3 regions of the Kribbella flavida DSM 17836 genome follow, and region 2 is predicted to be linked to each of the others. Evidence: riboswitches for the same ligand, from Rfam matches in the RefSeq annotation. Region 2 holds a riboswitch; each other region holds the start of a gene.
What was found. Region 2 has a riboswitch for ZMP and ZTP ahead of KFLA_RS16505 (glycine hydroxymethyltransferase). Riboswitches for the same ligand answer to the same signal wherever they lie in the genome.
Positions count from the first base shown of each region.

Region 1: another riboswitch for ZMP and ZTP. It lies ahead of KFLA_RS10060 (metallophosphoesterase family protein); the one in region 2 lies ahead of KFLA_RS16505 (glycine hydroxymethyltransferase).
Region 3: another riboswitch for ZMP and ZTP. It lies ahead of KFLA_RS24240 (5-aminoimidazole-4-carboxamide ribonucleotide formyltransferase); the one in region 2 lies ahead of KFLA_RS16505 (glycine hydroxymethyltransferase).

Region 1 covers NC_013729.1:2,127,643-2,135,119, forward strand. The annotation lists gene KFLA_RS10045 (MarR family winged helix-turn-helix transcriptional regulator) at 1-160, opposite strand, end outside; gene KFLA_RS10050 (quinone oxidoreductase family protein) at 328-1,254, shown strand; gene KFLA_RS10055 (ester cyclase) at 1,277-1,735, shown strand; gene KFLA_RS10060 (metallophosphoesterase family protein) at 1,772-2,653, opposite strand; ZMP/ZTP riboswitch at 2,675-2,750, opposite strand; gene KFLA_RS38240 (hypothetical protein) at 2,781-2,936, opposite strand; gene KFLA_RS38245 (epoxide hydrolase N-terminal domain-containing protein) at 3,012-3,224, opposite strand; gene glgA (glycogen synthase) at 3,221-4,384, opposite strand; gene KFLA_RS36550 (ROK family protein) at 4,438-5,655, shown strand; gene KFLA_RS35430 (inositol monophosphatase family protein) at 5,652-6,503, shown strand; gene KFLA_RS37870 (hypothetical protein) at 6,634-6,810, opposite strand; gene KFLA_RS10080 (VOC family protein) at 7,083-7,307, shown strand; gene KFLA_RS10085 (hypothetical protein) at 7,425-7,477, shown strand, end outside.
Region 2 covers NC_013729.1:3,566,773-3,574,249, reverse strand. The annotation lists gene KFLA_RS16510 (acyl-CoA dehydrogenase family protein) at 1-1,146, shown strand, start outside; ZMP/ZTP riboswitch at 1,168-1,249, shown strand; gene KFLA_RS16505 (glycine hydroxymethyltransferase) at 1,279-2,727, shown strand; gene KFLA_RS16500 (MFS transporter) at 2,759-4,030, opposite strand; gene KFLA_RS16495 (ArsR/SmtB family transcription factor) at 4,027-4,593, opposite strand; gene KFLA_RS16490 (nitrite/sulfite reductase) at 5,001-6,686, shown strand; gene KFLA_RS16485 (phosphoadenylyl-sulfate reductase) at 6,829-7,477, shown strand, end outside.
Region 3 covers NC_013729.1:5,265,467-5,272,943, reverse strand. The annotation lists gene KFLA_RS24265 (FAD-binding oxidoreductase) at 1-188, opposite strand, end outside; gene KFLA_RS24260 (TIGR03086 family metal-binding protein) at 328-918, shown strand; gene KFLA_RS24255 (2-hydroxyacid dehydrogenase) at 928-1,857, shown strand; gene KFLA_RS24250 (WD40/YVTN/BNR-like repeat-containing protein) at 1,877-2,968, shown strand; gene KFLA_RS24245 (ubiquitin-like small modifier protein 1) at 2,979-3,263, shown strand; gene KFLA_RS24240 (5-aminoimidazole-4-carboxamide ribonucleotide formyltransferase) at 3,295-4,356, opposite strand; ZMP/ZTP riboswitch at 4,375-4,459, opposite strand; gene ilvD (dihydroxy-acid dehydratase) at 4,530-6,218, shown strand; gene KFLA_RS24230 (acetolactate synthase large subunit) at 6,498-7,477, shown strand, end outside.

The sequences.
Region 1 (7,477 bases), 1.4 Mb from region 2:
CGCGGCTCTCGCCGAGGCGCCCGAGGACACAAGCCTGCGCCGCGCTCAACGAGAGCTGGGCCGCGGCCGACTCATAGGCGCGGTCGTACACGTCGACCAGCTCGAACAAAGCGGCTTCGGCCTCGGACGAGGCCGTTGTCGGCCCGCTCGGGAGTGCCATGGCGCCAGCATAGCAAGGTGCTTGATTCACTCAAGTACTGTCGTCTACAGTGATGCTTGATCCAATCAAGCAATCGAGGAGAACGCATGCGGACGTCAGCAGCAAACAGCCCAGCCGCCGGGACGCCGTCGGTGATGAAGGCGGCGGCCCTCGATCGGTTCGGCGGGGTGGAGGAGCTGGCGCTGCGATCGGTGCGGGTTCCTGCCGTCGGCGAAAACGACGTCCTGATCCGGGTCGAGGTCGCGGGCGTGGCCTCCTGGGACGCGGTCGAGCGCGAGGGACGCTATGACGGGGTGTTCGGGGTTCCGACGACCTTCCCGTACGTGCTCGGTTGGGACGGCGCCGGCACGGTGGCCGCTGTGGGCCGTAACGTCACCCGGTTCGAGCTCGGCGACCGCGTCTACGCGGCGACGATGCCTGCGACGCGGGGTGGTTTGTACGCGGAGTACGGCGTCGTCGAGGCGGAGTACGTGGCGCACGTTCCCGATCGCTTGTCGACGGAACAAGCCGGCGTCATGGCCTGGGATGCGTCGACCGCCCTGAGCGGGCTCGATGTGCTCGGCCTGAAGGCGCACGAGACGCTGATGGTCTTCGGCGCCAGCGGGGGCGTCGGCCACATGGCGGTGCAGTTGGCGCGTCACCGCAGACTGCGGGTGCTCGCCGTGGCGTCCGGTGATGACGGCGTCGAGCTGGCCAAGCGTCTGGGCGCGGACGCGGTCATCGACGGTCGCAAGGACGACGTCCTGGCGGCGGCGTCCGGGTTCGCCCCGGACGGACTCGACGGCGCCCTGGTCACAGCAGGCGGCGAGACGGCCGAGCGCTCTCTGAACGCCGTCAAACGCTCCGGGCGCATCGCCTGGCCGAACGGCGTGACGCCTACGCCCAGAACATCACCCGCTGCGGCGACCTCCTCGTTCGACGGCGATCGTACGCGGTCCGGCCTGGAGCGACTGAACGAAATCATCGCAACGAGCACCTTCGAACCCCACATCGCCCGCACCTTCACGTTGGACCGGATCAGGGACGCCCACCACACCCTCCGCGATCACTACGTCGGAAAGCTCGCACTGAGAATCGCCTTCAGCGACAGCTGAGCTCTGGTGGAGGATGGAGGCCATGGACATCGAACGCAACAAGGCGACGGCCCGCCGGTTCTTCGAAGAGGTCTTCACTGCGGGGCGGCTCGACGTCATGGACGAGATCGCGTCCCCCGAGCTCAGGGCGCAGGGGTCGTTGCCTCCCGGCCTGCCGGATCGCGGGCCGGCGCCCTACAAGCACACCGTCGAGATGTTCCGCCACGCCTTCGCCGAGCTGCACCACGAAATCCATGCCCTGGTGGCCGAAGGAGATCTGGTCGCCGTGCACGTCACGATGACCGGCAGGCATGTCAACACCTTCCTGGACGTTCCCGCGACCGGCCGACGCGTCGTCTACCCCGGCATGGACCTGATGCGCTTCGACTCCGAACATCGCCTCGTCGAGCACTGGACGGCAACCGACGACCTCGGACTCCTGCAACAACTGGGCATCCTTCCGGACGACCAGCCGTGGTCGTCTCCGATGCCGCCGCTCTGACCGGCGGGAGCGTATCCACCGCCGCCGGCACCGCGGTCAGTCCTCGTGGTCGACGTCGCGTCCTGACAGCGCGTCCATCAGGTAGACCTGCTCGCCGACCGCTCGATCCCGGGCGTGCAGGACGTGGAAGGTGGGGGAGAACGGCCCGCCGAGGTCGACCACCGTCGCGCTTGCTCCCTTGACCGCCCGTTCGAGCTGCGGAGGGGTGGTCAGGTCGATCCGCGTCACCACGCCCGGCGTGACCCAGACCGGTACGCCGGCCAACGTCGCCGCGAGCTGGAGGTGGAAGTGCCCGCACAGGACGGCGCGAACGTCACGACCGGCCAGGACCGAGGCCAGCCGGTCGGAGTCGCGGAGGCCCACGGTCCCCATCAGTACGGACGACTCGAGGTAGACCGGTGGGTGGTGGACCACGATGACCGTGCCGGATGATGCCGGTGTCTCGAGAAGGTTTGCCAGCCATTGAAGCTGGCGGTCGCTGAGAGCGCCGTGCGCAGCACCGGGGACCAGACTGTCGAGGGTGACGATCCGGACTCCGTTCACCTCGCTGACTGCGACCCGTTCCGGACCGCCGGATTCCATCAGTCGGCCCAGGTCGGTCCCGTCCGGGCCGAGGTGGCCGGATCCCAAGGCCGTAGCGAACGTGGACCGGTCGTCGTGGTTGCCGGTGCAGTAGACGTGCGGAATGCCGCGCGCTGCCGCGAAAGCTGCGACCCGGTCCCGCACCGCCACGCAACCCTCGACGGAGCCGTCGTCGGCGATGTCTCCGCTGACCACCACCAGGTCGAGGTCGGGCAGGTGCCGCGCATCGTGCAGCATGCGCTCCAGGGCAGCGACCGCATCGACGCCGTCCTCGTCGCGACCGTCGCGGCCGACCTGGGTGTCGGACAGGTGCAGAATGCGGTGGCGTACGGACATGGGGGCTCCTCATCATCGCGATGAGGCCACCCAGGCGGTCGATGTCCCGGCTTCACTCCCCGGTGGTGACCCACCCTCGCCAGTCGTGTCCGACCAGCCTACGAATCCGCGGTGCCACTGCTCGATCTCACCGGGGCGCCCACCTTCCCCGGCGTACGACGCCCGGCCGCTCGTCGCCGATCAGCGCACGAGCCGGAAGAACGTCCGGATCGTCGTCCCGGCCGGGAGTCGTGATCGGGTCGATCAGGTGGACGCCCGCGACGTGCTCGGTGGTGATGATCACCAGCTGAAAGGCGTCCGCCGGTCAGCGGCGCGATCAGCTGCCGGAATTCCACGAACGAGCTTTGCCAGCCAGGGATCAGCAGCGCGGCCTCGGGCTCGGGGGAGGCCGGACGTGCAGGAAGTGCACCCGCTGCCCCTGGATCCCGGCGAGGAACTGGGGACAGCGGTTCAGTGCTGCCTCGTGCTTGCGCCAGTCGTAGCCGGTTCGCCAGTACTCGGCGAGTCCTCGGAGGTACCCCGTCGGCATGCCGTAGGTCCAGCCGACCCCCGGGCACCTAGAAGGGTTCACCGGCTGGTGAGGAGCTGCCTGTAGAGGGCGACCGTGCGTCCGGCTACGTCCTTCCAGCCGAACTGCGTGACCGCGCGTTCGCGGCCGGCCTTGCCCATCGCTGCGGCTTTGGCGGGGTTGGCGACGAGGTCGTTGATGCCGTTGGCGAGTTGGGTTTCGAAGGTGGCGGGGTCGTTTTGGTCGTAGCGGACCAGGGTGCCGGTGAGGCCGTCGTGGACGACTTCGGGGATGCCGCCGACCGCGGAGGCGACGACGGCGGTTTGGCAGGCCATTGCTTCGAGGTTGACGATGCCGAGTGGTTCGTAGATCGAGGGGCAGCAGAAGGCCAGTGCGTGGGTGAGGACTTGGCGGACGTCTTCGCGGGGCAGCATGTCGGAGACCACGAAGACGCCGTCGCGGGCGGCCTTCAGCTCGTCGATCAGGGCGTCGGTTTCGGTTTTCAGTTCGGGTGTGTCGGCGGCGCCGGCCAGGAGTACCAGTTGGACCGAGGGGTCTAGTTGGAGGCCGGCGCGGAGTAGGTGTGGTACGCCTTTTTGCCGGGTGATGCGGCCGACGAAGGTGACGTAGGGGCGGTTGAGGTCGACGCCGAGCCGGTCCAGGACGTGGGTGGCGGGGTCGGGGTGGTAGAAGTCGGCGTCGATGCCGTTGGAGATGACGTGGACCTTGGCGGGGTCGACGGTGGGGTAGCAGTCGAGCACGTCGTCGCGCATCCCGTTGCTGACCGCGATCACCGCGTCGGCGGCTTCGTATGCCGTGCTTTCGGCCCAGCTGGACAGGCGGTAGCCGCCGCCGAGCTGCTCGGCTTTCCACGGTCGGCGGGGTTCCAGCGAGTGTGCTGTCACCACGTGGGGGATGTCGTGGAGGAGTTTGGCCCAGTGGCCGGCCATGTTCGCGTACCAGGTGTGGGAGTGGACCAGGTCGCTGTTGCCGACTCCTGCGGTCATGGTCAGGTCGGTGGACAGCACCCGCAAGGCGGCGTTCGCGCCGAGTAGCCGCGGGTCGTCCTCGGAATGCGCGGTCGCACCCGCCCGGGGCTCGCCCATGCAGTGCACGTCCACGTCGAGCAGGCGACGCAGCTCACGGACCAGGAAGTCCACGTGCACCCCACCGCCCCCATAGATGTGCGGCGGGTACTCCCTGGTCAGCACGGCGATGGTCACTGCGCTGCTCCCACTAGCAATTTGTTCATGCCGTGAGCATAATGGGTTCGGTGATGCCGTCAACTGCCACGGACCTTCGCCAGGCCAATCTGACCCGAGCCCTCCGCGCCATCCACACAGCAGAAGCTGACCTGACCCGCGCACAGCTTGCTCGTGAGCTCACCTGTACCAGGGCGACAGCTGCGGCGTTGGCAGCGGATCTGCAGGACCTCGGCCTGATCACGGTGTCGGAGACCGAACTGACGCGACGAAGGGGTCGCCCCAGCACCCGGCTGACGCCGGCTGCCACCGGACCGGCAGTGATCGCGGTGGAAATCGGGGTGACGTGCGTGCGGCTGGCCACCGTCGGTCTGGGTGGGCGCCTGAGCGCTGTCGAAAGCACTGCACTGCAGAATCACGATGTCGACCATGTGCTCGGCCTGGCGAGAGACATGCTTCGCGAGCGACTGCGGTCGACCCCACAACCATGCGTCGGCGTGGGAATCGCTGTCCACGGACTCGTCGACCAGCTCTCCATGACCTTGGTCTCTGCGCCGAATCTCGGCTGGGACGACACCGACGTTGTCGCACAGCTCGATCTACCGCCCGGCCTGCCGGTGCGGATGGACAACGTCGCCCACTTGTCAGCGCTGGCCGAGTCCAGCCGCGGGCGCGGACGCGGCTTCGCCACGGTTCTCTACCTGCATGCCGCTGTCGGGCTGGGCGGGGCCCTGGTCCTGGACGGCCATCCGGTCCGCGGACGGCGGGGCTTCGCGGGTGAATTCGGTCACCTGCCCTTGGGCCGGAGCGAGCAACCGTGCCGGTGCGGCGGCTGGGGATGCTGGGAACTCGACGTGGATCAGCCGGCGCTGGCCCGCGCGGCGGGACGGCCGTACACCGCTCGTACGGTCGCGACGGTCGCCCGCAAAGTCCTGGCCGACTCGACCCGTGGCGACCAAGAGGCAAGGTCGGCCGTCGACCAGGTGTCGGCACTGCTCGGGCGGGGGATCGGGGCCTTGATCAACGTTCACGATCCCGATCTGGTCGTGCTCGCCTGCCATGCCGCCGACCTGCTGGCCAGTTCTCCGCAGATCGTTGTCGAGCAGGCTCGGCGTGGTTCGATGAGCGCACACCGACCCGCGCTGCCGCCGATCGAGCCGGCTGCTCTGGATGCCGACGGTGCGCTGGTCGGCGCGGCGGACTCGCTCTTCGACTTCCTCGTGGAATCGCCCACCGCGCTGACAGGCCGTACGGCGGCCTCGGCCGCCCCTCTCGATCGGCTGCCCTCATGACCGCAGTGAGCTACGCAGCGGAGCTGCAGTTCGCGTTCGATTTCGTCAGCCGCTCCGTCCGGGAGATTCTGCGCACCGCGGAGCAGGCGTACCGAATCGACACCAAGCGCGATGGCACGGTCGTCACGTCGGCGGACCTGGAGATCAACCGATCGTTCATCGAACACGTCGTCGATCGCTTTCCCGGGGACAGCGTGCTCGGCGAAGAAGCCAGTCACTCCGCCGCGGGCGGCAACGGTCGCACCTGGGTGATCGATCCGATCGACGGCACTCAGCAGTTCATCCTCGGAGTCCCGGTCTTCATGACCTCGATCGCGCTCGTCGTCGCCGGCCGACCGGTTCTCGGTGTGCTCTCGAACCCGTCGACCCGCGACCTGTACTGGGCAACGACCGGCGGTGGCGCTTTCCGGAACGGAACCGCGATTCACGTCTCGACCCGCGACGGCCGTACCGAACCGCTCACTCTGGTCGGCGCCGGCGCCATGCCCACCCCGGCCGGCCTCGATGCCGACACCTTGCTGGAGACTTTCGTCTCGCCCACCTTCCGAACCACCGCGCACCGATTCCCCTGGCCGACGGTCTTCTCCGGCTGCAAGGTCGCAGAAGGTACCTGGGACGCAGATCTCTACGACAGCACCGGGGCCCATGACGTCGCCGCCATCTGCATCCTCGTCAGGGAAGCCGGAGGCACAGTCACGAATCGACACGGCGCAGACCAGCGCTACGACACAGCCGTCGACGGCTGCGTCTCCTCCAACGGAGCCCAACACTCCACGCTGGTCCGGCACTGGGCGGACGTCCGGCATCAGCCGCCCGCGCACGGTGCAGATCGAAGCTCGAAGCTCTGATCGGTTTCAACCTTGCCGCGGGCGGAAGACGCTCATCTTCGGTCTCCTCCCTGGCAGGACCCAGGCGAGCCTGACCTGCGCCGGAGTAGCGCCCAGCCCCGCTGCTGAAAGCTGCGGAGCCGCGGACCGGTCAGCGACCAGCCCGGTCCCGGCGGTTCGACCGGACGAGACCGACGGCGGCCGCAAGAAGCCCGATCGATCCGAAGATCACCCCGATCGCCCCCTGCGCGACCTTGCCCTGGACAGCCAGATAGGTGCCGACGGCCACGAAAAGACACCCGAGCAGTAACAAGCCCCAGATCCTCATGGCCGGACTCTACTCACCGCTGAGGTCTCGTCCGAGCCTTTCAATCCGACGAACAAATGCTTGCGCGTCCGGCTTCGCCTGTCGGCGGCCCGGCTCGGTTCGAGCAGGCCTTGTGCCTCGTCGTGCGCAGTTGATCGACACCCGCAAGCGTCCGGCCTGATGTCGAGCGTGGCGTGGCATGGTGGAGTCGAGCGCCCCGGTCGATCATCCGGATCCGGCGTGGGGTGACGCGAGTCAGGAGAATGTCGATGGGGAGTTCTCTGGGTGCCGTCGTGCTGAACGTGTCGGACATCGGCCGGGCAGCGCAGTTCTGGGGCCAGGCGCTGCACTATTCACCCGATCCAGACAACCCCGCCTTCCTGGCTCCGGACGCGGGTGGCGGTCCGCGGCTGCATCTGGACACCGACGACCGGACCCATTTGGATCTTTGGGTCGACCGGACCGGCTCTGATCTCCAGACGGAACCTCCTCTGGCTGCAGGCCTGCCCGTGGTCTGAGCAGCCTCAGCGGGGTGGCTGTGAGATTGCCAGGGCTGGGCCGGTCGCTGACCGATCCGGACTTCCAGCGGGGCACAGAAGACCCAGCTGGAGTTCGCCCAGGAGCGCGCGGAACCCTTGATCGGGCACCAAGCCGCCCAGCAGTTCCTGGTCTTGGAGAACGGGCTCCT
Region 2 (7,477 bases):
GGCATGACCGAGAAGCAGGGGGGCTCCGACGTCCGGTCCAACCTGACCACCGCGACCCCGTCCCGCCGCGGCTCCGAGGCCGCCGGGGCGCCGTCGGGCGTCGGCGCAGCGACCCCCACCGGTGCCGACGACGAGTACCTGCTGACCGGGCACAAGTGGTTCTGCTCGGCGCCGCAGGCCGACGTCTTCCTCGTCCTGGCGCAGGCGCCGGAGGGACTGAGCTGCTTCGTCGTCCCCCGAGTTCTTGCCGACGGCAACCGGAACGCATTCGCCCTGCAGCGGCTGAAGGACAAGCTGGGCAACCGCTCCAACGCGTCCAGCGAGGTCGAGTTCCACGGCACCGTCGGCTACCGGCTCGGCGACGAGGGCACCGGGGTCCGGACGATCATCGAGATGGTCGCCGCCACTCGGCTGGACTGCGTGCTCGGCTCGGCCGCTCTCATGCGCCGCGCCCTGGTCGAGGCGACCTGGCACACGTCGTACCGCAGCGCGTTCGGTGGGCTGCTGCGCAACAAGCCGGCGATGCGGAACGTGCTCGCCGACCTGGCCCTGGAGAGCGAGGCGGCAACCGCTCTCGGGATGCGTCTCGCCGCCGCCGTCGACGCCGCCGAGGCCGGCGACGAGCAGGCGAAGGCGTTCCGGCGGATCGCGCTGCCGCTGGCCAAGTTCTGGGTCTGCAAGCGCACGCCGGCGATGGTGGCCGAGGCGCTGGAGTGCCTCGGCGGCAACGGCTACGTCGAGGAGTCGGGCCTGCCGCTGCTGTTCCGGGAGTCCCCGCTCAACTCGATCTGGGAAGGGTCGGGAACCGTGAACGCGCTCGACGTGCTGCGCGCGCTGCGGCGCCCGGAGTCGTTGCAGGCCTGGCTGCTGGAGGTCGGCGCGGCCCAGGGTGCGGACCCGCGCCTCGATGCCGCGGTGACCGACGTACTGGAAGCGCTCTCCGACGTTTCCGAGGCCGAAGCGGGCGCTCGCCGGCTCGCCGCGCGGATGGCCGCCTGCCTGCAGGCCTCACTGCTCGTCCGGTACTCACCGCCCGACGTGGCGGACGCCTTCGTGGCCTCCCGGCTGGCCGGCGACTGGGGCGGCGTGTTCGGCACGCTGCCGCGGACCACTCCGTTCGGTGGCATCGTCGACCGCGTCCTCTGATCGGACCGGTACGCGCTAGGGTTACCGCGTCGCGACTGGCGCGTGAGGTGGAGAACCACCGGGGAGCGAGAAGACGCGGGCACCGTGCGCCTGGGTGCCCAGCGACCGAGTGCAACCGCAGGAGAGACAACGATGACTCAACCCTTCGACGCCACTGCCGCGTCGGCCGCCTACCGCAACGCGCTCGAGGTGATCGGCGCGGTGGAACCCACCATCGCCGGCGCGATCCGCGCCGAGCTGGATGACCAGCGCTCCTCCCTCAAGCTGATCGCGAGCGAGAACTACGCCTCCCCCGCCACCTTGCTGACGATGGGCAACTGGCTCTCGGACAAGTACGCCGAGGGCACCGTCGGCCACCGGTTCTACGCCGGCTGCCAGAACGTCGACACCGTCGAGCAGGCCGCCGCGGACCACGCGAAAGCGCTCTTCGACGCTCCGCACGCCTACGTCCAGCCGCACTCCGGCATCGACGCCAACCTGGTCGCGTTCTGGGCGATCCTGGCCAACCGGATCGAGTCCCCGGCCCTGGCGCAGGCGAGCGCCAAGCACGTCAACGACCTGTCCGACGAGGACTGGACCACGCTGCGCAAGGCGCTCGGCGACCAGAAGATGCTGGGCATGTCGCTGGACGCCGGCGGCCACCTGACGCACGGCTTCCGGCCGAACATCTCCGGCAAGATGTTCCACCAGAGCTCCTACGGCACCGACCCGGAGACCGGGCTGCTGGACTACGACAAGGTCGCCGCGACGGCCCGGGAGTTCAAGCCGCTGATCCTGATCGCCGGCTACTCGGCGTACCCGCGCAAGATCGACTTCGCCAAGATGCGCGAGATCGCCGACGAGGTCGGCGCCACCCTGATGGTCGACATGGCGCATTTCGCCGGGCTGGTCGCCGGCAAGGTGTTCACCGGCGACTTCGACCCGGTGCCGCACGCGCACGTCACCACCACCACCACGCACAAGTCGCTGCGCGGCCCGCGCGGCGGCATGGTGCTGTGCCAGCCCGAGTACGCCGACGCGGTGGACCGGGGTTGCCCGATGGTGCTCGGTGGTCCGCTCAGCCAGGTGATGGCGGCCAAGGCCGTCGCGCTGGCCGAGGCCCGCCGGCCGGAGTTCCAGACCTACGCCCAGGCCGTCGCCGACAACGCGGTCGCGCTCGCCGAGGGCCTGATGAAGCGCGGCGTGAAGCTGGTCACCGACGGCACCGAGAACCACCTGGTGCTGCTGGACGTCTCGTCGTACGGCATCACCGGCCGGCAGGCCGAGTCGGCGCTGCTCGACGCAGGCATCGTCACCAACCGCAACGCCGTACCGCGTGACCCGAACGGCGCCTGGTACACCTCGGGCGTGCGGATCGGTACGCCGGCGCTCACCACGCGCGGCTTCGGCGTGGACGAGTTCGACCGGGTCGCCGAGCTGATGGTCGACGTGCTGTCCAGCGTCACCCCGACCACCACGTCGGCCGGCGCGGCGTCCAAGGCCAAGTACGTGCTGGCGGACGGCGTCGCCGACAAGACCCGCGCGGCCTCGGCCGAGCTGCTCGACAAGCACCCGCTCTACCCGGGCCTCGACCTGAACTGACAGCCCCGCCCGGAGAACCGGCGCCCACTCCTCATTCAGGAGCGGGCGCCGGTTGCTTCTTCCGGCGATCGAGTCGCCCCGGTCCGCCCTGTTCGGGGGGCCGCCTCATCCGTGCGGCCGACCACAGCATCAGGGCAGCGAAGAACGCGCCGATGAGCCCGCAGGCAGCCGCGATCCCGGCCAGCGACACCAGAGCGCCGAAGCCGGTCATCGCCACCGGCATCAGGGCCTCGTCCGACAAGCTCACGATGCTGCTCGTCCGCCCCAGGTAGCCCGGGTCGACGGTCCGCTGGAAGACCGCCGACAGCTGCGCCGAGGCAAGCCCCGCGGTGAAGCCGATCACGCCCATCGCCACGAACACGCCGGCCCGCGGCACCAGTCCGATCGCCGCACATCCGGCGGCCTGGAAGATCAACGCGAGCAGACCGGTCCGGGCCGGGTTCGACGGCTTCCAGCGCATCGCAAGGACCGCGCCGGCCGCCGCCAGCAGGCCCGAGCACGCCTGGAAGAGCCCGAGTGAACCGGCACCCCACCCTGCCCACGAGGTCCGCTGCACCAGCCCGACTGCCAGGACCGGACCGACGCACAGATTGAGCCCGGAGAGCGCGATCACCAGGGTCCGCGCCGGCAGATCTCGGCGCAGATAAGCGAAGCCCGCTCGCAGATCCGCCCGGACCGACGCTCCCCCGGACGACACCTGTGGCAGGCGCGGGCGCACGATCCAGACCAGCGCGATGGCGATCACCGCGAACGACGCCGCGTTCACGAGCATCACGGCCGCCAGCCCGCCGTGGGCGACCAGCAGACCACCCAGTGGGGCGCCGACGAAGACCGCCAGCCGGTTCGCCAGTTGCGTCCCGGCGGCGAGCTTCACCAGGTCGTCACCGCGCACCATGCGCCGCGGCATCGTTCCGGCCGCCGGCGTGTAGATCGCGTCGACCACACCGAAAACCGCCGCGACCGTGAGCAACAACGGAACCGACACCCCGGCCAGGCCGACGACGGCTGCCGCGACCGCGAGCACGAGGATCCGCCCGAGATTGGCCAGGATCATCGTCCGGCGCGCGTCGAGCCGATCGGCCAGCGCGCCGCCCCACAACAGCACCAGCGCCCGCGGCAGCGCGCCGATGCCCATCACCAGCCCCACCCCGGCGGGTGTCGTGACCTGCGCGGCGCTCCACGCCAGCCCGACGTACCAGGCGACGTCGCCGGCCTGCGAAACCCCGGCCGAAAGAATCCAGCCCTGCACCCGTCTGTCCCGGGCCAGAGGCGGAAAAACCACCTCCGGCGCGGTCGCGGTCATGGCCGGGCCGGGACGGCGTGGGCGAAGACGAAAACAGGCTCCGCCCCCGCGCCGTCGGACGGCGCATCGGCGTACTCCTGGACCAGGGCGCGGATCCGCTCGCCGAGCTCCTCCAGGCGTTCGGGGGTGAGTGTGACCCAACTCTCGGACGAGAACGCGGCCCGGATCCAGCTCTCGTCGTACTCCGGCCGCAACCCGAACCACTGCCGCACTTTGGTCGCGTGATGAGCCAGATTCGCCTCCTCGGCCGTCTCCGCGACCAGTTCGCCGGCCGGATCACCACCGGCGTCCGCGAACGACCACGTGTACGACGCCTTGGCGCTGCGCCACCACCGCTCCCGCCGGGTCCGGGCCAGCTCCGGCGCTTCCTCGATGACGCCTGCCGCGGCCAGCACTTTCAGGTGGTGACTGACGTTCCCGACCAGTTCGCCGGTCGCCTCGGCCAGGCGCGACGCGGTGGCCGGGCCGTTGACGCCGAGCAGGTCGATCAGCCGGCGACGCAGCGGATGGTGAATGGCGGCGATCACGGAGGCATCGGCGGTTCGGCGGTTGGCAGGACTCATATCCAGCATGCTAATTACCACAAGAGCTCTTGTGCAAGGGATCTTGTGAAGTGATTTTTGAGCGTGAATCAAAGTCGAGCCGAGCGCTAGACATGTCTGCATGGTGAGATTGCATCTCGCGATGCAGGATTGGGAGTTGATTTGTCAGCCGCCTGCGCTGATCGTTGTGGGCATGCTCGCTGCCCTGACCACCCACCTCGTAGGTCGCATTCACGTCGACCTCGGGCGGATGCGCAGCGCCATCTGTTGTCCTTCGACGTTCTGACAGCCACCCCGCCGGGCCGGTCACGGCCCCCTGATCACCTGATCACCGCTGGGTGCGCACCGCGCAGACCGGATCGAACCGACGACGCTTCGAGCCCCCATCGCGGCCGCACCTGTCTGTAGAGACAAGGACACGCCCCCAGATGACTGGCGTCACCTCCGCACCCCGTAAGCCGGCCCGCCCCCGCAAAGGCAAGGGCGAAGGACAGTGGGCGCTCGGCTACCGCGAGCCGTTGAACAAGAACGAGGAGAACAAGAAGAACGACGACGGCCTGAACGTCCGGGCCCGGATCGAGAACGTCTACGCGCACCGGGGCTTCGACTCGATCGACCCCGCCGACCTGCGCGGCCGGTTCCGCTGGTGGGGTCTCTACACCCAGCGCAAGCCCGGCATCGACGGCGGCCGGACCGCGACGCTGGAGCCGGAGGAGCTGGACGACAAGTACTTCATGCTCCGGGTCCGGATCGAGGGCGGCCAGCTCAGCACCGAGCAGCTGCGGGTGATCGCCGAGGTGTCCAGCACCTACGCGCGCGACACCGCCGACATCACCGACCGGCAGAACATCCAGCTGCACTGGATCCGGGTCGAGGACGTGCCGGCCATCTGGCAGAAGCTGGAGGCGGTCGGTCTCTACACCACCGAGGCCTGCGGCGACGTGCCCCGGGTGATCATCTCCAGCCCGGTGGCCGGCATCGCCGCCGACGAGATCATCGACCCGACGCCGGCGGTCGAGCAGATCGTCGAGAAGTACATCGGCAGCACCGAGTTCTCCAACCTGCCGCGCAAGTTCAAGACCGCGATGACCGGCCACCCGTCGCACGACGTGGTGCCGGAGGTGAACGACGTCTCCTTCGTCGGCGTGGTGCACCCCGAGCACGGACCGGGCTTCGACCTGTGGGTCGGCGGCGGCCTGTCCACCACCCCGATGCTGGCCCAGCGGGTCGGCGCGTGGATCCCGCTCGAGGAGGTGCACCTGGCCTGGAAGGGCGTGGTCAGCATCTTCCGCGACTACGGGTACCGCCGGCTGCGCAACCGCGCCCGGCTGAAGTACCTGGTCGCCGACTGGGGCATGGACAAGTTCCGCCAGGTGCTGGAGGACGAGTACCTGCACCGCAAGCTGATCGACGGCCCGGCGCCCGAAGTGCCCGCCGTCCAGGGTGACCACGTGGGCGTGCACCGGCAGAAGGACGGCCGGTACTACGTGGGCGTCGCGCCGGTGGTCGGCCGGGTGTCCGGCGCGCTGCTGGCGAAGGTGGCCGACGTGGTCGCCGCGCACGGCTCGGACCGGATCCGGACCACCGTGCAGCAGAAGCTGATCGTGCTCGACGTCGAGGAGTCGAAGGTCGAGTCGCTGGTCGAGCAGCTCGGCGCACTCGGCTTCCAGGCTCGGCCGTCGGCGTGGCGGCGCAACACGATGGCCTGCACCGGGATCGAGTTCTGCAAGCTGGCGATCGTCGAGACCAAGGCCCGCGCGGCCCAGCTGATCGACGAGCTGGAGGAGCGCATCCCCGACCTCGACGTACCGATCACCGTGAACGTGAACGGGTGCCCGAACTCGTGCGCCCGGATCCAGGTCGCCGACATCGGCCTCAAGGGCCAGCTCGTCCTCGGGGCCGACGGCACGCAGGTGCCCGGCTACCAGGTCCACCTCGGCGGCGGCCTCGGCCTGGACGCCGGCTTCGGCCGCAAGCTGCGCGGCCACAAGGTCACCGCGGAGGGACTCACCGACTACATCGAGCGCGTCACCCAAAACTACCTGAAGGAACGGTCCGACGGCGAGCGCTTCGCCCAGTGGGTCGTCCGTGCGGACGAGGAGGCACTGCAGTGAGCGAGCGGGCTGCACCTCTGTACTGCCCCTACTGCGGGGACGAGGACCTCCGTCCGTCGGAGGAAGGGCACGGCGCCTGGGAGTGCCGGCCGTGCGCACGGGTGTTCCAGCTGAAGATGATCGGACTGCGGGTGAGGGTGGAATGAGTACTGACTTGAAGACGCTCGCCGAGGAGGCGAACGAGCAACTCGCCGGCGCGTCGGCGCTGGAGGTGCTGGCCTGGGCCCGCGAGACCTTCGGCGACGAGCTCGTGGTGACCGCCTCGATGGCCGACGGCGCTCTCCCTCACCTGGCGGCACAGGCGGCGCCCGGGGTCGACGTGCTGTTCCTGGACACCGGCTACCACTTCGCCGAGACGATCGGCACCCGGGACGCGGTCGCCGCGACGCTGCCGATCAACCTGATCAACGCGACGCCGAAGCAGACCGTCGCCGAGCAGGACGCGGAGTACGGCAAGGACCTGTTCGCCCGCGACCCGGACACGTGCTGCGCGCTGCGCAAGGTGGAGCCGCTGAACCGGGTGCTGTCCGGCTACAAGGCCTGGGTGACCGGCGTACGCCGGGAAGAGGCGCCGACCCGCGCGAACACCCAGCTGGTCGAGTACGACGCCAAGCGGGACATGGTGAAGCTGAACCCGATCGCGCCCTGGACCCAGGCCGACCTCGACGGCTACATCGCCGACAACGGCGTCCTGGTCAACCTGCTGCAGTACGACGGCTACCCGTCCATCGGCTGCAAGCCGTGCACCCGCCAGGTCGCCCCCGGCGAAGACCCCCGCAGCGGCCGCTGGG
Region 3 (7,477 bases), 1.7 Mb from region 2:
TCGGCGGTCCGGGCGTCCGGGTCGACGGCGACGACGCCGGTCAGCCCGGAGACGTCGAGGCCGGGCGTCTCGACCGCGGCCCGGGGCCGGAAGAGGTTGGAGCTGCGCTTGGCCAGCCGGACCGGTGCACCGGGAGGAATGCGCTGGTAGGACGCCCGGAGTCGTCCGACCGCCCGATCGTGTTCCACACCTGAGGCAAAACCCGATGTCGAAGGCACCCGGTCAGACTACGACGGAGCCCGGGCGGATGGGTGGAAATTTTTCTGCGACTGGATGTCGAGACGGTGCCGGCGGCTCCGACGTCGCCGGGGACACGAGGAGGAACCGATGATCGATCTGGGACCGGCCGGACGGGCGCTGGTTGCGGTGGTGCAGCGCATCCCGCAGGAGGCGCTCGGCGGGCCGACGCCGTGCGCGGAGTACGACGTGCGGCAGTTGATCGCGCACGTGGACGACGGCGCGCGGGGGTTCGCGGGCGCGGCCGGGGGCGACGGCAGCGGTGAACCGCTGGACTTCGCGGCGGCCGGATGGCGGGAGACGCTCGCGGTGCGAGTGGAGCGGCTGTCCACGGCCTGGGCACGTCCGGCCGCGTGGGAGGGCACGTCGGATCTCGCCGGGCTCGGGCTGAGCCGAGCGGAGTGGGGCAAGATCGCCCTCACCGAGCTCGTCGTGCACGGGTGGGACCTGGCGCAGGCGACCGGGCAGGACCTCGAGCTCCCGGCGGAGACGACCCAGGCCTGCTACGACCATGTCGCCGAGTTCCTCCGGCAGCCGCCCGTACCGGAGTTGTGGGGTACGCCGGTGCGGGTGCCGGAGGACGCCAGTTTGCTGGACCGCCTGGTCGGCATCACCGGCCGATCGCCTGCCGGTGCAGGGATGACGACCGAACGGTCGCCTACTGTCGGCGGTGCCGAGTAGGTTCTGGGCATGGCTGATTCGGTGATCACGTGGCTGCCGTGGAAGGACCCCGGCAGCTTCCTTGGCGGGCTGCCCGAGCGGATCGAGGCGTCGTTCTACGCGGGGGGTGAGCTGCCGCCGGACCTTGACCAGGTCGAGTTCTACGTGCCCAGCTACATGGGCAGCTCCCGGGTCGTCGAGATGGTCCGGGAGATGCCGGCGCTGAAGGTCGTGCAGACCCAGACGGCCGGCTACGAGAACGTCCTGCCGCACTTGTCGCGGGACGTGACGCTCTGCAACGCGCGCGGCGTGCACGACGCGTCGACGGCCGAGCTGGCGGTCGGGCTGATCCTCGCGACCTACCGCCGGATCCCGACCGCGGTCACCAACCAGCAGGCCGGGATCTGGCCGGACGATCCCGGCATCGACGACTCGCTCGCGGACCGGACCGTACTGATCCTCGGCTACGGCTCGATCGGGGAGGCGCTGGAGCGGCGGCTGGCCGGGTTCGAGTGCGACGTGATCCGGGTGGCGCGACGGGCCCGGGACGGTGTCGCGCCGATCACCGAGCTGCCGTCACTGCTGCCGCGTGCCGACGTCGTCGTCCTGCTGACCCCGGCGACGGAAGAGACGAAGGGCCTGGTGAACGCCGAGTTCCTGGGCCGGATGAAGGACGGCGCCCTGCTGGTCAACGTGGCCCGCGGCGTCGTCGTGGACACGGCCGCGCTGGTCACCGAGCTGGGCACGGGCAGGATCCGGGCCGCGCTCGACGTGACCGACCCCGAGCCGTTGCCCGCCGGTCACCCGCTCTGGTCGGCGCCGAACGTGCTGATCAACCCGCACCGCGGCGGTGCCTCGACGGCGTTCGCGCCGCGGGTCGCCCGGCTGGTCCGGGCCCAGCTGGAGCGGTACGTCACCGGCGAACCCCTGATCAACGTGGTGGCAGGGCCGCCACGCTAGACACACCTGGAGGACGACGATGTCCGAGGCCGTACTGCTGATCGGAACCAAGAAGGGACTCTGGATCGGGCGCAGCGACGCCGGGCGGGAGCACTGGACGCTCGACGGGCCGCACTTCGAGATGCAGGGGGTCTACTCGGTCGGGGTGGACACGCGCGGGGACCGCCCGCGCCTGTTCGCCGGCGGCACCAGCGAGCACTGGGGCCCGGCCGTGTTCCACTCCGACGATCTCGGCCGGAGCTGGGACGAGCCGCCGGAGGGTTCGATCGGCTTCCCGGCCGACGCCGGCGCCTCGCTCGAGCGGGTCTGGCAGATCCAGCCCGCGCCGGCCGACCAGCCCGGAGTCGTGTACGCCGGTGCGCAGCCCTCGTCGCTGTGGCGGTCGACCGACGGCGGGGTGACGTTCGAGCTGGTCCGCGGCCTGTGGGACCACCCGCACCGCAAGGACTGGGGTGAGGGGTTCGGTGGTCAGGCGATCCACACCGTGCTGCCGCACCCGACCGACCCCGACCGGATGAGCGTGGCGATGTCGACCGGCGGGGTCTACCAGACCGAGGACGGCGGCCGGACCTGGCGCCCGGCCAACCACGGGATCAAGGCGTACTTCCTGCCCGATCCCGACCCGGAGTTCGGCCAGTGCGTGCACAAGCTGGCCGCGCACCCGGACGCGCCGGACCGGCTGTACGCGCAGAACCACCACGGCGTCTACCGCTCCGACGACGGCGGCGCGATCTGGAAGTCGATCGCGGACGGCCTGCCCTCGGACTTCGGCTTCCCGATCGTGGTGCACCCGCACGAGCCGGACACGGTCTACGTCTTCCCATTGATCGCTGACGGCAACCGGATCCCGACCGACGCGCAGTGCCGGGTCTTCCGGTCCCGCGACGCCGGGGCGACCTGGGAGCCGCTGACGAAGGGGCTGCCGGACGTGCCGTCGTACGCGCCGGTCCTGCGGGACGCGTTGTGCGTGGACGCTGGATCGCCGGCCGGGGTGTACGTCGGGACGCGGGACGGCTGCGTCTACGCGAGTGCGGACGCGGGCGACACCTGGACCGAGGTCGCGCGGCACCTGCCCGACGTCCTGACCATCCGCGCGGCAGTGCTGAGCTAGAGGTGGCGACGTGACGATCCAGGTGAAGCTGCCGACGGTGTTGCGTCCGTTCGCCGACGGGAGAGAGCGGGTCGAGGTCGAGCCGTCGGCGGACGCGACGGTCGGGTCGGTGTTCGCGACGCTGGAGCGGCAGCATCCGGCGTTGCGGCGGCGACTGACCGACGACCAGGGGACGTTGCGGCGGCACGTCAACGTCTTCCTGGGCGACGACAACATCCGCGACCTGGACGGCCTGGACACCAAGCTGCCCGACGGCGCCGAACTGCTCGTCCTGCCGAGCGTTGCGGGCGGCTGAGCCGCCCGCGGCCGAGCACGTCGGCCAGGCTTCAGTGATGGAAGAGGCGGACGCCGGTCTGCGTGGCGGTGATGCCGTGCGCGGCGCAGGCGGCGACCACCTCCGGCGTACGGAGCGATCCACCTGGCTCGGCCAGGGTCCGTACGCCGTGCCGCGCCGCCTCGTCGATGTTGTCGGCGAACGGGATGGCCCCGTCGGAGACCATCGCGACGTCGGTGAGGCCGGCCAGCCACGGCGTACGGTCGGCGGGGCAGAGGCGGTCGACAGCCGCGAGGTGTGCCGCCTGCCGGGCCGACAGCGGAAGGCCGGGATCCGGTACGACGGACGGGTGACGACGCAGCCACCAGGTGTCGGCCTTGGCGCCGGCGAGCCGGGTGCAGTCGATGCGGGACTGCTGGCCTGCCCCGATGCCGATCGTCATCCCGTCCCGCACCAGCGCGATCGAGTTCGACTGCGTGTAGCGCAGCACGATCAGCCCGAGCAACAAGTCCCGGGCGGCGGCGTCGGGCAATGCAGGGTCGAGCAGGTCGCGGGTGAGCGGCAGATCGTCGCGGTGCTGGGTGAGCCGAAGACCGTAGACGTCGCGGACCTCCTCAGCAGGCGGTTCGTACGCCGGGTCCACCGCCAGCACCAGGAAGCCGCCGCGCTTCTTCGCCGAGAGCGTGCCGACCACGCTCTCGTCGTACCCGGGCGCGATCACCCCGTCGCAACTCAGCCGGCGCAACAGTTCCGCCAGTTCGGGATCGACCGGGTGCGAGACGGCGCCGAAGTCCCCGTACGACGACTTCGGGTCCGCGTCGCGCGCCCGGGCGTAGGCACTGGCGACGGGACCGAGCCGGTCGACGCCGAAGGTGGCTCGCTGGACCTCGTCGAGCGGCCCGGCGAGCGCCGCACCCGCGGGGGAGACGTGCTTGAACGACGTCGCCGCCGGGCGAGCGAAGGTGGTGCTCGCGGTCCGGACGAGCTGCCAGGCGTTCAGCGCGTCGAGGAGATTGATGTACGACGGCGCGCCGTGCAGCACCGTGATCGGCGAGCCGTCGAGCGGGGTGACGGTGGCGGGCTGGTGCGGGTTCATGCCGTGGCGCAGGTGCATCGGGGCCTCCGGGAACGTCGGAGGCGCCCAGGCGGACGACGCCTAACAGGTCCGGCAGCCGCTCCCCGGTGGTACTCCACCTTCGCCAGTCGCGGCGGCCACAGCCTAGCGCCGCCGGGGCCGGTCCCGGTGCCCCGAGCGACCAAGGGGCCGGGCAGGAATACAGTCGGAGCATGGTGACGAACAGCACTCCGGACATCAAGCCCCGCAGCCGTACGGTGACCGACGGGCTCGAGGCAACCGCTTCGCGGGGCATGCTCCGCGCCGTCGGGATGGGCGACGACGACTGGGCCAAGCCGCAGATCGGCGTCGCGTCGAGCTGGAACGAGATCACCCCGTGCAACCTGTCGCTCGACCGGCTCGCGAAGGCGGTCAAGGACGGCGTGCACGCGGCGAGCGGCTACCCGCTGGAGTTCGGCACGATCAGTGTCTCCGACGGCATCTCGATGGGCCACGTCGGCATGCACTACTCGCTGGTCAGCCGGGAGATCATCGCCGACTCGGTGGAGACCGTGATGGAGGCCGAGCGGCTCGACGGCTCGGTGCTGCTGGCCGGCTGCGACAAGTCCCTGCCCGGCATGCTGATGGCCGCCGCGCGCCTCGACCTGGCCAGCGTCTTCCTGTACGCCGGGTCGATCATGCCCGGCCGGCTCGGCGACAAGGACGTCACGGTGATCGACGCCTTCGAGGCGGTCGGCGCCTGCGTGCGCGGCCTGATCACCCGCGAGCAGGTCGACGCCGTCGAGCGCGCGATCTGCCCCGGCGAGGGCGCCTGCGGCGGCATGTACACCGCGAACACGATGGCCGCCTCGGCGGAGGCGCTCGGCATGTCCCTGCCGGGTTCCGCGGCGCCGCCCGCTGTCGACCGGCGCCGCGACGGCTACGCCCGCCGGTCCGGCGAGGCCGTCGTCGGCCTGCTGCGCAACGGCATCACCGCCCGGCAAATCCTCACCAAGGAAGCCTTCGAGAACGCGATCGCCGTCGTGATGGCGCTCGGCGGCTCCACCAACGCGGTCCTGCACCTGCTGGCGATCGCCCGGGAGGCCGAGGTCGACCTGAGCCTGGCCGACTTCAACCGGATCGGCGACAAGGTGCCGCACCTGGGCGACCTCAAGCCGTTCGGGCAGTACGTGATGACCGACGTCGACCGGGTCGGCGGCATCCCGGTGGTGATGCGCGCGCTGCTGGACGCCGGCCTGCTGCACGGCGACTGCCTGACCGTGACCGGCAAGACGATGGCCGAGAACCTCGCCGACATCGCGCCGCCGGACGTCGACGGCGTGATCATCCGGGCGCTGGACCGGCCGATCCACGGCACCGGCGGCATCACCATCCTGCACGGCTCGCTGGCGCCGGAGGGCGCGGTGGTGAAGAGCGCCGGCTTCGACTCCGACGTGTTCGAGGGCACCGCGCGGGTCTTCGACGGCGAGCGCGGCGCGATGGACGCGATCGAGGACGGCACCATGCAGGCCGGCGACGTGGTGGTGATCCGCTACGAGGGCCCGAAGGGCGGTCCGGGCATGCGCGAGATGCTCGCGGTGACCGGCGCGATCAAGGGCGCCGGCCTCGGCAAGGACGTCCTGCTGCTCACCGACGGCCGCTTCTCCGGCGGTACGACGGGCCTGTGCGTCGGCCACGTCGCGCCGGAAGCCGTCGACGGCGGGCCGATCGCCTTCGTGCGCGACGGCGACCGGATCACGCTGGACGTGAAGAACCGGACCCTGGAGCTGCACGTCGACGCCGACGAGCTGGAGCGCCGCCGCCAGGGCTGGACGCCGAAGGAGCCGGCCATCACCCGCGGAGTGCTCGGCAAGTACACCCGGCTGGTGCGGTCGGCCTCGGAAGGCGCCGTTTGCATCTGAGACAGCGCCGTCTGCATCTAAGACAGTGATCTCATCACCTGAGACAGATGGTCCTGAAACTTGACCGGCCGTCGCCGGTCGGGGACTGTTACCTGCATGCGATCGATTCTCCTCGTACTTGTGCGGCGCGCCGACTGACGCGACCACCGAGTCGAGCGCGCCCCTTCAGCCAACCCGGCAGGAGGGGCGTTTTTGTTGCCAGGGCGACGATCTGAGACCCGGACGTTCCCGGACGACAAGCACGAGCGAGCATGGATCGGTCGCTGAGAAGCCAACATCGTGACTGGACAAGGGAAGGCACTCATGAGTGAGCAGCTGACCGGGGCACAGGCTCTGATCCGCGCACTGGAACACGCCGGGGTGGACACCGTCTTCGGCATTCCGGGCGGCGCGATCCTCCCGGCGTACGACCCCATGCTCGACTCGACCCAGATCCGCCACATCCTGGTACGTCACGAGCAGGGCGCCGGCCACGCGGCCCAGGGCTACGCCTCGGCCACCGGCAAGGTCGGTGTCTGCATGGCGACCTCGGGCCCGGGCGCGACCAACCTGGTCACCCCGATCGCCGACGCCTACATGGACTCGGTGCCGATGGTCGCGATCACCGGTCAGGTGGCCAGCGCCGCGATCGGCACCGACGCCTTCCAGGAGGCCGACATCCGCGGCATCACGATGCCGATCACCAAGCACAACTTCCTGGTCAACGACCCGAACGAGATCGCCAGCACGATCGCCGAGGCCTTCCACATCGCCAGCACCGGCCGTCCCGGTCCGGTCCTGGTGGACGTGACCAAGGACGCGATGCAGGCCAAGGTGGACTTCCAGTGGCCGACCGAGCTCTCGCTGCCGGGCTACCGGCCGGTGACCCGCCCGCACCCCAAGCAGGTGCGCGAGGCGGCCCGGCTGATCGCGGCGGCCGACAAGCCGGTGCTGTACGTCGGCGGCGGCGTGATCCGGGCCCGGGCCGAGGCCGAGCTGAAGGAGCTCGCCGAGCTGCTCGGGATCCCGGTCGTCACCACGCTGATGGCCCGCGGCGCGCTGCCCGACACCCACGAGCTGCACTTCGGCATGCCGGGCATGCACGGCTCGGTCTCCGCGGTCGGCGCCCTGCAGCGCTCCGACCTGCTGATCACGCTGGGCGCCCGCTTCGACGACCGGGTGACCGGCAAGCTCGACTCGTTCGCGCCGGACGCGAAGGTGATCCACGCCGACATCGACCCGGCCGAGATCGGCAAGAACCGGACCGCCGACGTGCCGAT